2 linked regions of the Spartinivicinus poritis genome follow. The main gene of each other region encodes a partner of the protein of the gene in region 2 in a complex. Links are inferred from orthologs where the notes say so. Each region holds a gene or a part of one and is shown on either strand. Other genes may lie near its edges.

What was found. Proteins that work in one complex are often made in the same cells at the same time.
Region 1: the proteins of hfq (region 2) and ORQ98_RS02695 are in contact, whole or in part, in a crystal structure (PDB 3VU3), measured with the Escherichia coli proteins. The link is inferred for Spartinivicinus poritis from one-to-one orthologs.

What each region holds. Positions count from the first base shown.
Region 1 is NZ_JAPMOU010000002.1:270,949-276,738, reverse strand. The notes cover bases 987-3,947. They hold ORQ98_RS02695 (catalase), read right to left. Parts: upstream 3,235-3,947; coding sequence 1,738-3,234; downstream 987-1,737. Other genes in these bases: ORQ98_RS02700 (ankyrin repeat domain-containing protein), read right to left, coding at 987-1,429. In the rest of the region: chrA (chromate efflux transporter), read left to right, coding at 1-836; more of ORQ98_RS02700, read right to left, coding at 908-986; ORQ98_RS02690 (acyl carrier protein phosphodiesterase), read left to right, coding at 3,975-4,580; ORQ98_RS02685 (GNAT family N-acetyltransferase), read left to right, coding at 4,713-5,234; ORQ98_RS02680 (diguanylate cyclase domain-containing protein), read right to left, coding at 5,322-5,790.
Region 2 is NZ_JAPMOU010000004.1:79,891-85,442, forward strand. The notes cover bases 2,813-5,535. They hold hfq (RNA chaperone Hfq), read right to left. Parts: upstream 4,440-5,535; coding sequence 4,185-4,439; downstream 2,813-4,184. Other genes in these bases: hflX (ribosome rescue GTPase HflX), read right to left, coding at 2,878-4,173; miaA (tRNA (adenosine(37)-N6)-dimethylallyltransferase MiaA), read right to left, coding at 4,711-5,535. Also shown: ORQ98_RS04735 (DUF2065 domain-containing protein), read right to left, coding at 90-284; protease modulator HflC, read right to left, coding at 436-1,512; FtsH protease activity modulator HflK, read right to left, coding at 1,509-2,690; more of miaA, read right to left, coding at 5,536-5,552. UniProt on the Escherichia coli protein: RNA chaperone that binds small regulatory RNA (sRNAs) and mRNAs to facilitate mRNA translational regulation in response to envelope stress, environmental stress and changes in metabolite concentrations.

The DNA.
Region 1 (5,790 bases), on a different replicon or contig from region 2:
TGGCTGTTGCTGTGGTGGCTCAGGCAGTTTGGGGGATGGCTTGTAATCTTTGCCCTGATAGGCAACGAGTGTCTTTAATGGCATGTTCTGCTTGTGGCATGTTGTTTTTTACATCAGTTTGGGCACAGGTGGGGGTTATCATTTGTGCAGGCTTAGTGGGTATGTTAATGGTTAGACCAACGACCTGTGTTGTACATAACCCAATGTCTATCTCAATCAGCCGTCGTACCGGGGGGATTTGGATACTGCTGTTTATAGTGCTATTAGTTGTGCTTCCTACTTTGACCCAGTTATTATCTGAGCAGTGGCTGGCAATGGTTGATTCTTTTTATCGGGCGGGTGCTTTGGTGTTTGGTGGTGGCCATGTCGTATTACCATTATTGCAGGCAGAGGTTGTGCCATCCGGTTGGGTGACAAATGAAGCTTTTTTAGCAGGGTATGGGGCAGCTCAAGCAGTACCTGGGCCTTTATTTACATTTGCTGCTTATTTAGGTGCTTCAATGACTCAATCGCCAACGGGGTGGTTGGGGGGCATCCTCTGTTTGATAGCGATTTTTATCCCTTCATTTTTATTGGTTGCTGGCGCCTTGCCTTTTTGGGAGCAATTACGTGCAAATGCAAAAGTGCAAGCAGCGCTCACTGGTATTAATGCCAGTGTCGTAGGGTTACTACTAGCAGCCTTATATCAGCCAGTGTGGTCAAGTGCCATCCAGCAGCCACAAGATTTTGCTGTAGCACTAGTCGCTTTTATAGCTCTGATGTTTTGGAAATTACCTCCTTGGTTGGTGGTGTTGAGTTGTGGTTTAATTGGTTGGCTGTTAAATATAGCATTATAAAAATAAGTAAAATGAATAATGGTATTTTTTGCTGGGTTATCATCCGGCTCAATTGTTACCTGGGCCGTCATTTACTTTTCTTGCCGCTGTTTTAATAAGGTTGCAATTTCTTGTTGGCCAAATTGATTAGCAAACGTCAGGCTTCGGTTATCCAAATGCTGGTCATCACAATCGATCGTAAATAGTTTACGAGATATACTAAGCTCCCCTGATACTATAGCTGCCATAAGGGCAGTATTACCCCGTTCATCCACTAAACAGGCAGAAGCATCAGCCGCTAAAAGTTGATCGACAATTTCGGGCTGTCCACGAAAAGCGGCTACCATCAAACCGGTATAACCTTGATTGTTTTGGAAGTTTACATTAACACCAGAATCGATAAATAATTTCATTAACTCAGTATCGCCTGTGCGAGCAGCATGAAAGAAAGCCAGCTCGACCTCTTGCGCAGCTGAAAGGGGTTGTCCATTTTCTGGTGTTGTTTCTTGCTTAGCTTGTACAGTCGTATTATTTGGTTGATTTGGGTTAGGTTGCGTACATGAGGCTAATAGGGTAAATAACAATATAAGAAAATATCCAATATATTTTTGCATCTGTAAATTCCTATTGGTTTTTGAATAACAACTATTCACTGACAGGTTGTCTTAAAAGTGCTTGAAGCAGTCTTTGGGAGGGTGTTGCGAAAGCTAGCGGGTATGGAGTGACAGGGTGTTCTGTAGCTAAGGCATGGATGCCTTTTTAGCGCTTGATGGGCCAGGGACGGCACTTCAAGCGCGGCGGATGAATATCCTGTTATTCCATATCGAACACTAAATTTACTTCCTCCTTTTTTTGCGACCCTTTCAAAAGAATAGAGAGTCTAAAGTCTCCTTTCGCAACAGCTGTTAAGTGATTAATTAGGTTATTTATATTGATTAGGCTTTAGGCCTAATTTGTCGCCTAAACGCTGACCATACTCATGATCTGCCTTGTAAAAGTAGCTGACCATCTTGGTTTGAATGCCTTTATCTGTCACTTGGGCAAGGGCGCCAGACAAGTTACTAATCAAGTTAGTTCTTTCCTGAGGGCTAAACTTGCGATAAAGAATGCCTGCTTGGTAAAAGTTTTTGGGCTTGCTGATTTCTTCTCTCACCATATAACCCTGTAATATTGCAGAGTTGTCTTTTTCTGGGGTCACCTGGTCATTGACATGATGACTGGGGTAGTAGTTAACATCCCCTTGTTGATCAGAAAAGTTCATTGCTCCATCAATATTATAATTAGTGACTTTAATCAGTGGGCGGTTTGCCGGTAATAACTGATAGTTGGTGCCTAACCGATAAATTTGTGCGTCAGCATAGGAGAATAACCGACCTTGCAGCATTTTATCCGGCGAAGGTGCAATCCCAGGAATCATCCGAGAAGGGGCGTAAGCAGCCATTTCGGTAAACTGGAAGAAGTTGGGTGGTATTTTATCTAATACCAAGGTGCCGACTTTCACTTCAGGCACATCGAACCACTGCTTAGTATCATCGAAAATATTAAAGTTAAACTTATCCAGGTCTTTTGGATCAATGAGTTTTACCATTAAATCCCATTTTGGATAATTACCTTTTTTAATATTGTCGTAAAGATCACGGGTCATATGACTAAAGTCTTTGCCTTGAATTTTTTCTGCTTCTGCACTGGTTAAGTTTTTAATCCCTTGGTGTGATTTCCAGTGAAATTTAGCCCATTTAATATCACCCTTTTTATTAATCAACTTAAAGGCGTGAACCCCAAAACCATCCATTGTACGGTAAGAAGCGGGTATTCCATGGTCGGAGAATAACCAGGTGAGGGTTTGGGTAGCTTCTGGCGTTTTAGCAAAGAAATCAAAAAAGCGGTTTGGATCTTGTAAATTGGTGACTGGAGAAGGTTTATTGGCATGAGTAAAATCGGGGAATTTAATCGCATCACGAATAAAAAATGTTGGCAGATGATTGCCCACTAAATCCCAGTTGCCGGTTTTAGTATAAAATTTAACCGCAAACCCCCTTGGGTCGCGAGCTGTTTCGGGGGATCCTTTAGAATGAATAACGCTGGAAAAACGAACTAATACAGGCGTTTTTTGGCCTTTTTTAAATAATGAGGCCGTTGTATATTTTGAAAAGTCTTTCGATGCTAGGAAATAACCTTGAGCACCGGTACCGCGAGGATGCATCACGCGTTCAGGTATTCGTTCGCGACTAAAACGTTGGAGTTTTTCAATTAAATGAACATCTTGTAATAGCACAGAACCATTATTACCAACAGTTAATGAGTTTTTAGTATCAGTAATGGGGGCGCCGTTATCATCAGTCAGTACTTGGGCATTGACCATAGAGGCCAATACGACACTGACTGCTGTCGTGATTAATTTGGTTGGAAAATTTTTCATTGAGTAGCTCCTAAGTGACTAATCACACCTTCTGGTCTGAGTTTTTGATCATAAGAGCTGTTATTTAGGGAATAAAATGGAATGAATATATGACAGTTATAGACTATTTCTATTTATCCCCTTCGTGAATGACTTTTATGGCTTTAATTTTAATATTAGCCGACAATTAATTGATGATAAATGACACTATAAATATATAGAAGAGCAGGCTATATGTAAGATGATGGGTCACTATTTTTTATTCTGCTAACTTTGTTTTTCATTCTAGCAAATGAATATATTTTCCACGAATAATGTTATTTGGGTTTGATTTTTTCAAGTTATAAATACCTTCATCCAATTTGTAACTACTCTAACGACATTGATCGGTTAAAAATTAATCTGGAATTGGTCAGACTAAGTTCAAACAAAGATTCATAACGGGCTAGGAAAGCAGTACAACGACCTTTTTAATCAGCTAGCGGTAGATGTTTACCCATAGGCTTATTTAATCAGGTTTAAAACCAGCGTTTAGATAGTGATAAGTAATTCTTTATCACAGTGTTGCATTAATGGCTTTTTTACTCTCAAGCAAACAGCCTTGCTTGGCTGTTGGTGTTTGTGTAGCGAAAACGAGCATGGGTTGAACAGAATAGTAGGTAGTTGCGAGTAAATAGCTCTGTCCCGTTGGGTGTTGGGTTGTTTATTAATTGGAAGATCGAGTAAACTGTCACTAGTGATAGTAGCATGATTGTAAACACGTGAATTATCTGGCCCATTTATACTTATCTCAGCATGACCAAGGGTTGTCCTTATTGGGTAATCTGATGGGGGACTTTTGTAAGGGAGTTGATCTGAACCGATTACCAGAAGCTGTCAAGCTCGGTATTTATAATCATCGTGCTGTAGATCGATTTACTGATAATCATGTTGTTGTACAAGGGCTAAAACCCCTATTTGATCGGCGTTTCCGACGTTTTTCAGGTATTATTACCGATGTTATATTTGACCACTTTTTAATAAAGCACTGGTCAACATTTTCTGACACTCCACTGCACAGATTTATTGAGCACTCCTATAATGCTCTTTGGCTACATCGTCAGTGGATGCCTGCACCAATGACTGATACTGTAGGACGTATTATTGAGCACAATGGGTTAATGGCTTATGGATCGTTGGAAGGGGTGAGAATGACTTTGCTGCGTCTGTCACAGCGAATCCGTTTTGATAATCCGCTGGCTGAATCGCAAACAGAAATTCTGAAAAACTATACGAAACTTGATGACGGCTTTTTGCAATTTTTTCCAGAATTAATAGAGTATATTGATCACCTAGCCATTGAAGTTGAAAATGCCCAGTTGAACTAAAGAGTAGCTCTAGTCATTGTTATTGGCCTCTGTGTAATCGGAAGGGTTCTTCTATCAGATAGCTTGCGAAAGGTAAGTGCAGAGACAGCAAACAATTAGTTGAGAAACCCTAAAGAGTAGATGTAGATAATAATGCTAAAAACACCAAGGATAACCTTCTGTCCCATTACTGCAGCAGACTTTGATTTTTTGTTTGAACACCTTTCTGATGAAGAGCAGACACGTTATTTACCATTAGGTAAGCCTTATCCAAAAAACAAGGTAAAAGCCTACCTGAGTAACCGATTAAGCCATTGGCAACAGCATGGATTTGGTACCTTTGTCTTGAATTCGGCAGCAACAGGCAAGCCAATTGGTTACTGTGGCCTGGAATACGTACTGGAAACTGATTTTATCGATATCCGCTATGGCCTAATTAAACAGGTGTGGGGACAAGGTTTAGCATTTGAAGCGGCATCTGCTTGTGTCGCTTATGGTTTTGAGTTATTGCAACTCGATGAAATTTATGGAGCTGCTGTACCAGAAAATAAAGCCTCCATTGCAGTGTTAACAAAGCTGGGAATGACTCCTGCACCTCATTTTGACGCCTATGGAGGCGTCGTGGATAGCTTTTCAGTGAGTAAAGCGACTTTTCTTGAAATTAGACCATCCTAACATTACAAGTAAAACGATCTGCTAACTTGAATAAGACTTAGCAGATCGTAGTAAAAGCCAATATGGATTCTTGAAAGGGGATAGTGGTTATTCAAAGGGTTGAAACTGGATACTATTTCTGCCTGCATGTTTAGCCGAATAAAGTGCCAAATCTGCTGCTTTGATTAGCTGATCAGCCACCATAAGTTCAGTAGGAGTGGTTGAGGCAATCCCCATACTTACCGTAATCTGATCACTACAGAGAGAATCAGGGTGTTTAATGGCCAGTCGTTTAATGTTTTGGTTAATATGATTGGCAACTGATGTTGCCCCTTTGTCGTTGGTATTTGCCAGTATCACAATAAACTCTTCGCCACCATAGCGAGCGGCAAGATCGCTGGGGCGAGTAACAGACTGTTCTATGGCCCTCGCGACTTCTTGCAAACAGCTATCACCTGCTTGATGCCCTTGGTTATCGTTGTATCGTTTAAAATAGTCAATATCAATCATGATTAATGAAATAGGCGACTGTTCATGTTTGGCTTGCAACCACTCCCGCTGATAAACCACATCGAAC
Region 2 (5,552 bases):
AAATTAAAAAAAGCTCTCAATCTATTTAGCTTAAGGAGTGCACACTTACAATCTACACTGACAAGAATCTTTTGGGCTTTACCCGCCAGCTACGAGTTAATTAAATATAACAAGCCAGTTCCTACCAACATACTGACCAAACCAGCTAGTCGTAATTGACGATCATCGAAGGTCGCTAGTTTTGCCACTAAGTCGCGCCACCGGCTGGGGTATAAGAAAGGAATAATCCCTTCAATAACCAACATCAGGCAAAATGCAACTAATAACTCGTGCCAAAAATTCATGCTTTCCCTTAGGCAATAAAAAAACCGGGTGATAACCCGGTTTGGATGATACTAACATGATTTATTAGCAGAATTGAAGCGATTTCAACCAGCTTATTACAAGCAGCTGATCAAATAACCAGCTACTTTGCCAATAGTACTTCCACCATGTTTATTGATTAATTTCTGCACTAGAAGTATTTGTTATTGCATGAGGTGCTTTCAAATATTTAAAGAAATCACTTTCAGGCTTTAATACCATAATATCGCCTTGCTGGTTAAAGGCCTGACGATACGCTTGTAAGCTGCGGTAAAAGTTATAAAACTCTTGGTCACTACCATAAGCCTCTGCATAGACACCAGCTGCCTCCTGATCACCTTCGCCTCGTAACTGCTCAGCAATCTGATAGGCTTGCGCCAACAACTCACGACGCTCACGGTCTGCTTCAGCACGAATTTCTTCTGCTTTTTGCTTACCAAATGAACGAATTTCCTGAGCCTCTTTTTCCCGTTCAGTTATCATCCTTTCATATACTGAATCACTGACCTGCTCTGGCAAATCAATGCGCTTAAAGCGTACATCTACGATTTCAATGCCATATTTTTCTTTAATTTTCACTTGCTCATTCAAGCTTTTTTTAATGCTGAAAATCAGCCTATCACGTAGGTCTGCAGGTTCTTCTTCTGTAGCATTTACGGATTTAGCTGCTTTTTGCTGTGCTTGTGCGGCAGCTTGTGCTACATCAACGCCTGAAGCAAGCTGAACTACACTGTCATCCAGTATTAGCGTTTCCTTGGCACATTTAAAGCGAGAACGCTTCTTAATGTTAGGCTTACCTGAAACAACTTCTTTTAGCTCACACTGAGCAATTAAGTTACGCAAGCCTGACTCAATCAGCTGCGAGAGTAATCGGTTAGCCTGGACAATATTGCCTGATGTTGCAGTATAAAAGCGTTGCACATCAGCAATTCGCCACTTAACAAAAGAGTCTACTACTAGCGCCTTTTTTTCCTGAGTAAAAAAGCGCTCTTGAGCTGCATCTAACGTTAGTAGTCGGCCATCAAAGATTTTCACCTTATCAATAAAGGGCACTTTGAAATGGAGACCGGCAGGTACATCTGGGTTTTTAACTTGACCAAACCGTAACACCACTGCCCGCTCACGCTCGCTGACAATGTAAGCTGACTCCCAGCCAATAATGACAATGACCAAGGCAATAATAATGGTTGCTAAGCTTTTACCTGTCATCTTGCAACCCTCCCACCAGTTCGATTTGAAGAAGTACGCTTACGTAATTGTCCAGCTACTTTATCAGCTATGGCATCCATCTCTTGCTGAGTAAGAACAGGCTGACCCGTTAGGGTGGTAGTTGCCTTTGAGCTAGCTCCCATCAGTTTGTCCAGCGGTAAATACATCAGGTTATTACCACCTTCCACATCAACAATCACTTTATTGGTTTCACCTAGTACATCTTGAATCGTTTCTATATACATCCGACTACGGGTAATTTCTGGTGCTTTTTTATACTCAACTAACACTTGCTTAAAGCGAGCAGTTTCACCATTGGCCTTCGCCGTTATTTCAGCTTTATAGGCTTGAGCCTCTTCTGTTATCCGCTTACTTTTACCCTTTGCCTGAGGAATAATGGCATTGCGATAAGCGATGGCCTTATTTTGTACTCGCTCACGGTCTTCACGCGCACGAATCACATCATCAAAAGCTGCTTGGACTTCTCTTGGAGGCTGAGTGCTTTCTACGTTGATTTTGCTAATGTAAAGCCCAGAATTATAGTCATTCAGGTAAGCTTGCAGTCTTTCTGCTACATCAGCAGCAATAATGCTACGGCCTTCTGTTAATACTGAGTGCATTTTTGAAGTACCGACTACATGACGCAAGGCACTTTGAGTCGCCTGCTCCAATGTACTGATTGGATCAGCAATTTTCAGCACATAATTTTTCAGGTTAGAAATGTTGTATTGAACTGACAAAGAAACCTCGACGATATTTTCGTCTTCAGTCAGCATCTTCTGTCTTACATTGTAAGTCCGCAGCTCAGTTACATTTTCCTGATACTTAGAGTCAATGGGTGGAAAATAAAAGTGCAAGCCAGGCCCCACGGTTTCTTTATATTCACCAAACCGCAAGATAACCACTTGCTCCTTTTCATCCACAGTAAATGCAGCATTCCAAATATATAAGATGGCAAGCAAAACAAAAGCGAGAGGGAAAATACCACCCGCAGCAGAGCCAGATGATCTGCCTCCTTTACCACCGCCTTTACCACCAAACAGACTGCCAATTTTTTCATTTAATTTACGGAAGGCTTCATCCAGATCAGGGGGCCCCTGGTTGTTATTGCCACGATTCCCCCCGCTGCCCCAGGGATCTTTATCATTTCCGTTACCACCCGGTTCGTTCCAGGCCATAAACTTCTCCATTACACCAGTGTTGGATTAGTAAGCTAATAGGCGCACTTCCCAATAACACACTCGTTATATATAGAAGGTGCTCCTGAACAAAGTTGTTGTTATGGCTATGATACTTGTTAATTCGGATAAATCTACGACTGTGCATTGTAAGAGCGACAGTTGCTACCTTCAACCTGTACTCTTGTTAATGAGCTTCTGACAATAAAGCTTCTGGTTTTACCCCAGAACGACCTAACAATCTGTCGTAGTCTTGTTTTGGCATTCTGATTTTTACTAGTGTATTACCAGCTGCATCTATTGATTCAGACTGTACTGCTCCCAACTCATAAAACTGCGCTCTTAACCGGCTTTGCTGAGGGGTTAAAGTAATTGTTTGCTGAATTAATTGATCCCCCATATGCTCAGCAATGGCTTTCGCTAATAACTCAGTACCATTACCTTGTTGAGCAGACAACCAAACCCGGGTGGGCACTCCCTGTTCATTATAATCGACTCGTGGCTGTACATCAGACAATTGGTCTATCTTGTTGTACACCTGAAGACTAGGCAACTCATTTGCACCAATTTCTTTTAGAACAGCTTCCACCTGCTCAATATTGTCTTGATAATTTGGGTCACTAACATCAACTACATGAACCAACAGATCAGCCATTACGGTTTCTTCAAGAGTTGCCCTAAAAGCCTCTACCAACTTATGCGGCAAATGCCGAATAAAGCCCACAGTATCAGCTAAAACAACCGAGCCTAAATCTGGTACTTTTATTCTTCTTAGGGTTGGGTCCAGTGTCGCAAATAATTGGTCAGCAGCATAGACATCAGCTGCTGTTAAATAATTAAATAACGTTGATTTACCAGCGTTGGTATATCCTACAAAGGAGACACTTGGTACTTCTGCCCGTTTGCGAGCTCGACGCCCTTGGTCACGCTGTTTTCGCACTTTTTCCAAACGTTTAGTAATTGACTTAATTCGTGCACGAAGCAAGCGCCGGTCTGTTTCTAACTGAGTTTCACCAGGTCCACGTAAGCCTATCCCACCTTTTTGTCTTTCTAAGTGAGTCCAACCTCTTACCAAGCGTGTACTCATATGTTGAAGCTGAGCCAGCTCGACCTGCAATTTACCTTCATGGGTGCGCGCTCGCTGGGCAAAAATATCCAGAATCAGACCAGTACGGTCTAGCACTCGACACTGTAATTCTTTTTCCAGATTGCGTTCTTGAGAAGGACTTAAAGCGTGATTAAAAATCACCAGCTCTGCTTTATGGGCTTTAACCTGCTGGCGAATTTCTTCGAGCTTACCACTACCCACCAGGTATTTCGGGTTGGGTTGTTGCTTGGAGATGGTTAGAAAGGCTACTGGGTTCGCCCCCGCAGAGCTAACCAGCTCTTTAAACTCACGGGGGTCTTCCCTATCTTGGTCACTGATTAACTCAGGATGTACCAATACCGCTTGTTCGCCACCTTGATGGCGTTCAAAAAACAACGACAAACTCCTTAATTATTACCGGGCTCGCCACTTTGCTCCTGCCCTTGCATTGGCAGTCTGACTGCACGGGTGGGAACCACTGTAGAAATAGCATGTTTATATACCATCTGGCTGACAGTGTTTTTCAGCAAAATAACAAACTGATCAAAAGACTCAATTTGTCCTTGCAGCTTAATACCATTAACCAGGTAAATGGAAACAGGTATACGGTCTTTGCGCAACACGTTCAAGTAAGGGTCTTGTAGAGAATGCCCTTTTGACATTGCTGTACTCCTTTAATTAAATATCAAAAAAAATTAAAAAATGCTTACTAATAAATAAAATAATCCGCTTATAAAACTTCAAACCTAGAAGTTATACCCAACACGTAGTGTAAAATCATTTATGTCGGGTATAGGTCAACTGCTTTAGCAAAGCCAATAGCTCTAGTTAAAGCCTCTATACCTGTTACCATTTCCAGTGTTAGCAGCGATAAGCGCAAACGTTAATAGCCGAGCTAGCTGTATATGATAGCTTAAAATTAAAACTTAAGCTCTATATAAGTGCCTGCTCCACAAATTTCAAGGCCTGAGCTGGTAAATCCTGATCAAGGCTATCAAACCAATGCAGCTCAGGCCAACTGCGCAACCAAGTGAACTGGCGCTTAGCCAGCTGACGCGTAGCAACAATGCCTTTTTCGATCATCTCTTCATAGCTTAGTTCCCCCGCCAGATAATCCCAAGCCTGGCGATAACCCACCGAGCGGATTGATGGCAGGTTACGATTGAGGTCAGAGCGCTGCTTAAGTGCTTTTACTTCTGCCAAAAAACCTTGATCAATCATTTGTAAAAAACGCTTTTCAATACGTTGATGCAAGACTTTGCGCTCTTCAGGCGCAACAGCCAAACTAACGATCCGATAAGGAAAACACTGCTGCTGAAGCTGCTGCTCCTGTCGAAATTGAGTCATGGTTTTTCCAGAACATCTATACACCTCCAGCGCCCGTTGCAACCGTTGCGGGTCATTTGGGTGAATCCGTTGTGCAGACTCTGGATCAACAGCTGCTAATTGAGCATGGATATAGGTCCAACCATGTTCGCTTGCTTCAACAGAAATCTGTTGTCTAATTGCGTCATCAGCCGCAGGCATTTCCGCAAGCCCATCTTTAAGGGCTTTAAAATAAAGCATGGTACCCCCTACCAATAAGGGAGTTTTTTTTCTGGCGATAATGTCTGCTATTAATTGCATTGCATCAATACAAAAATCAGCTGCAGAGTAAGACTCAGCAGGGTCTTTTATATCAATTAAATGATGAGGGAACTCAGCTAATATTTCAGGTGCTGGCTTTGCCGTACCAATATCCATCCCTTTGTATACCAGTGCCGAATCGACACTAA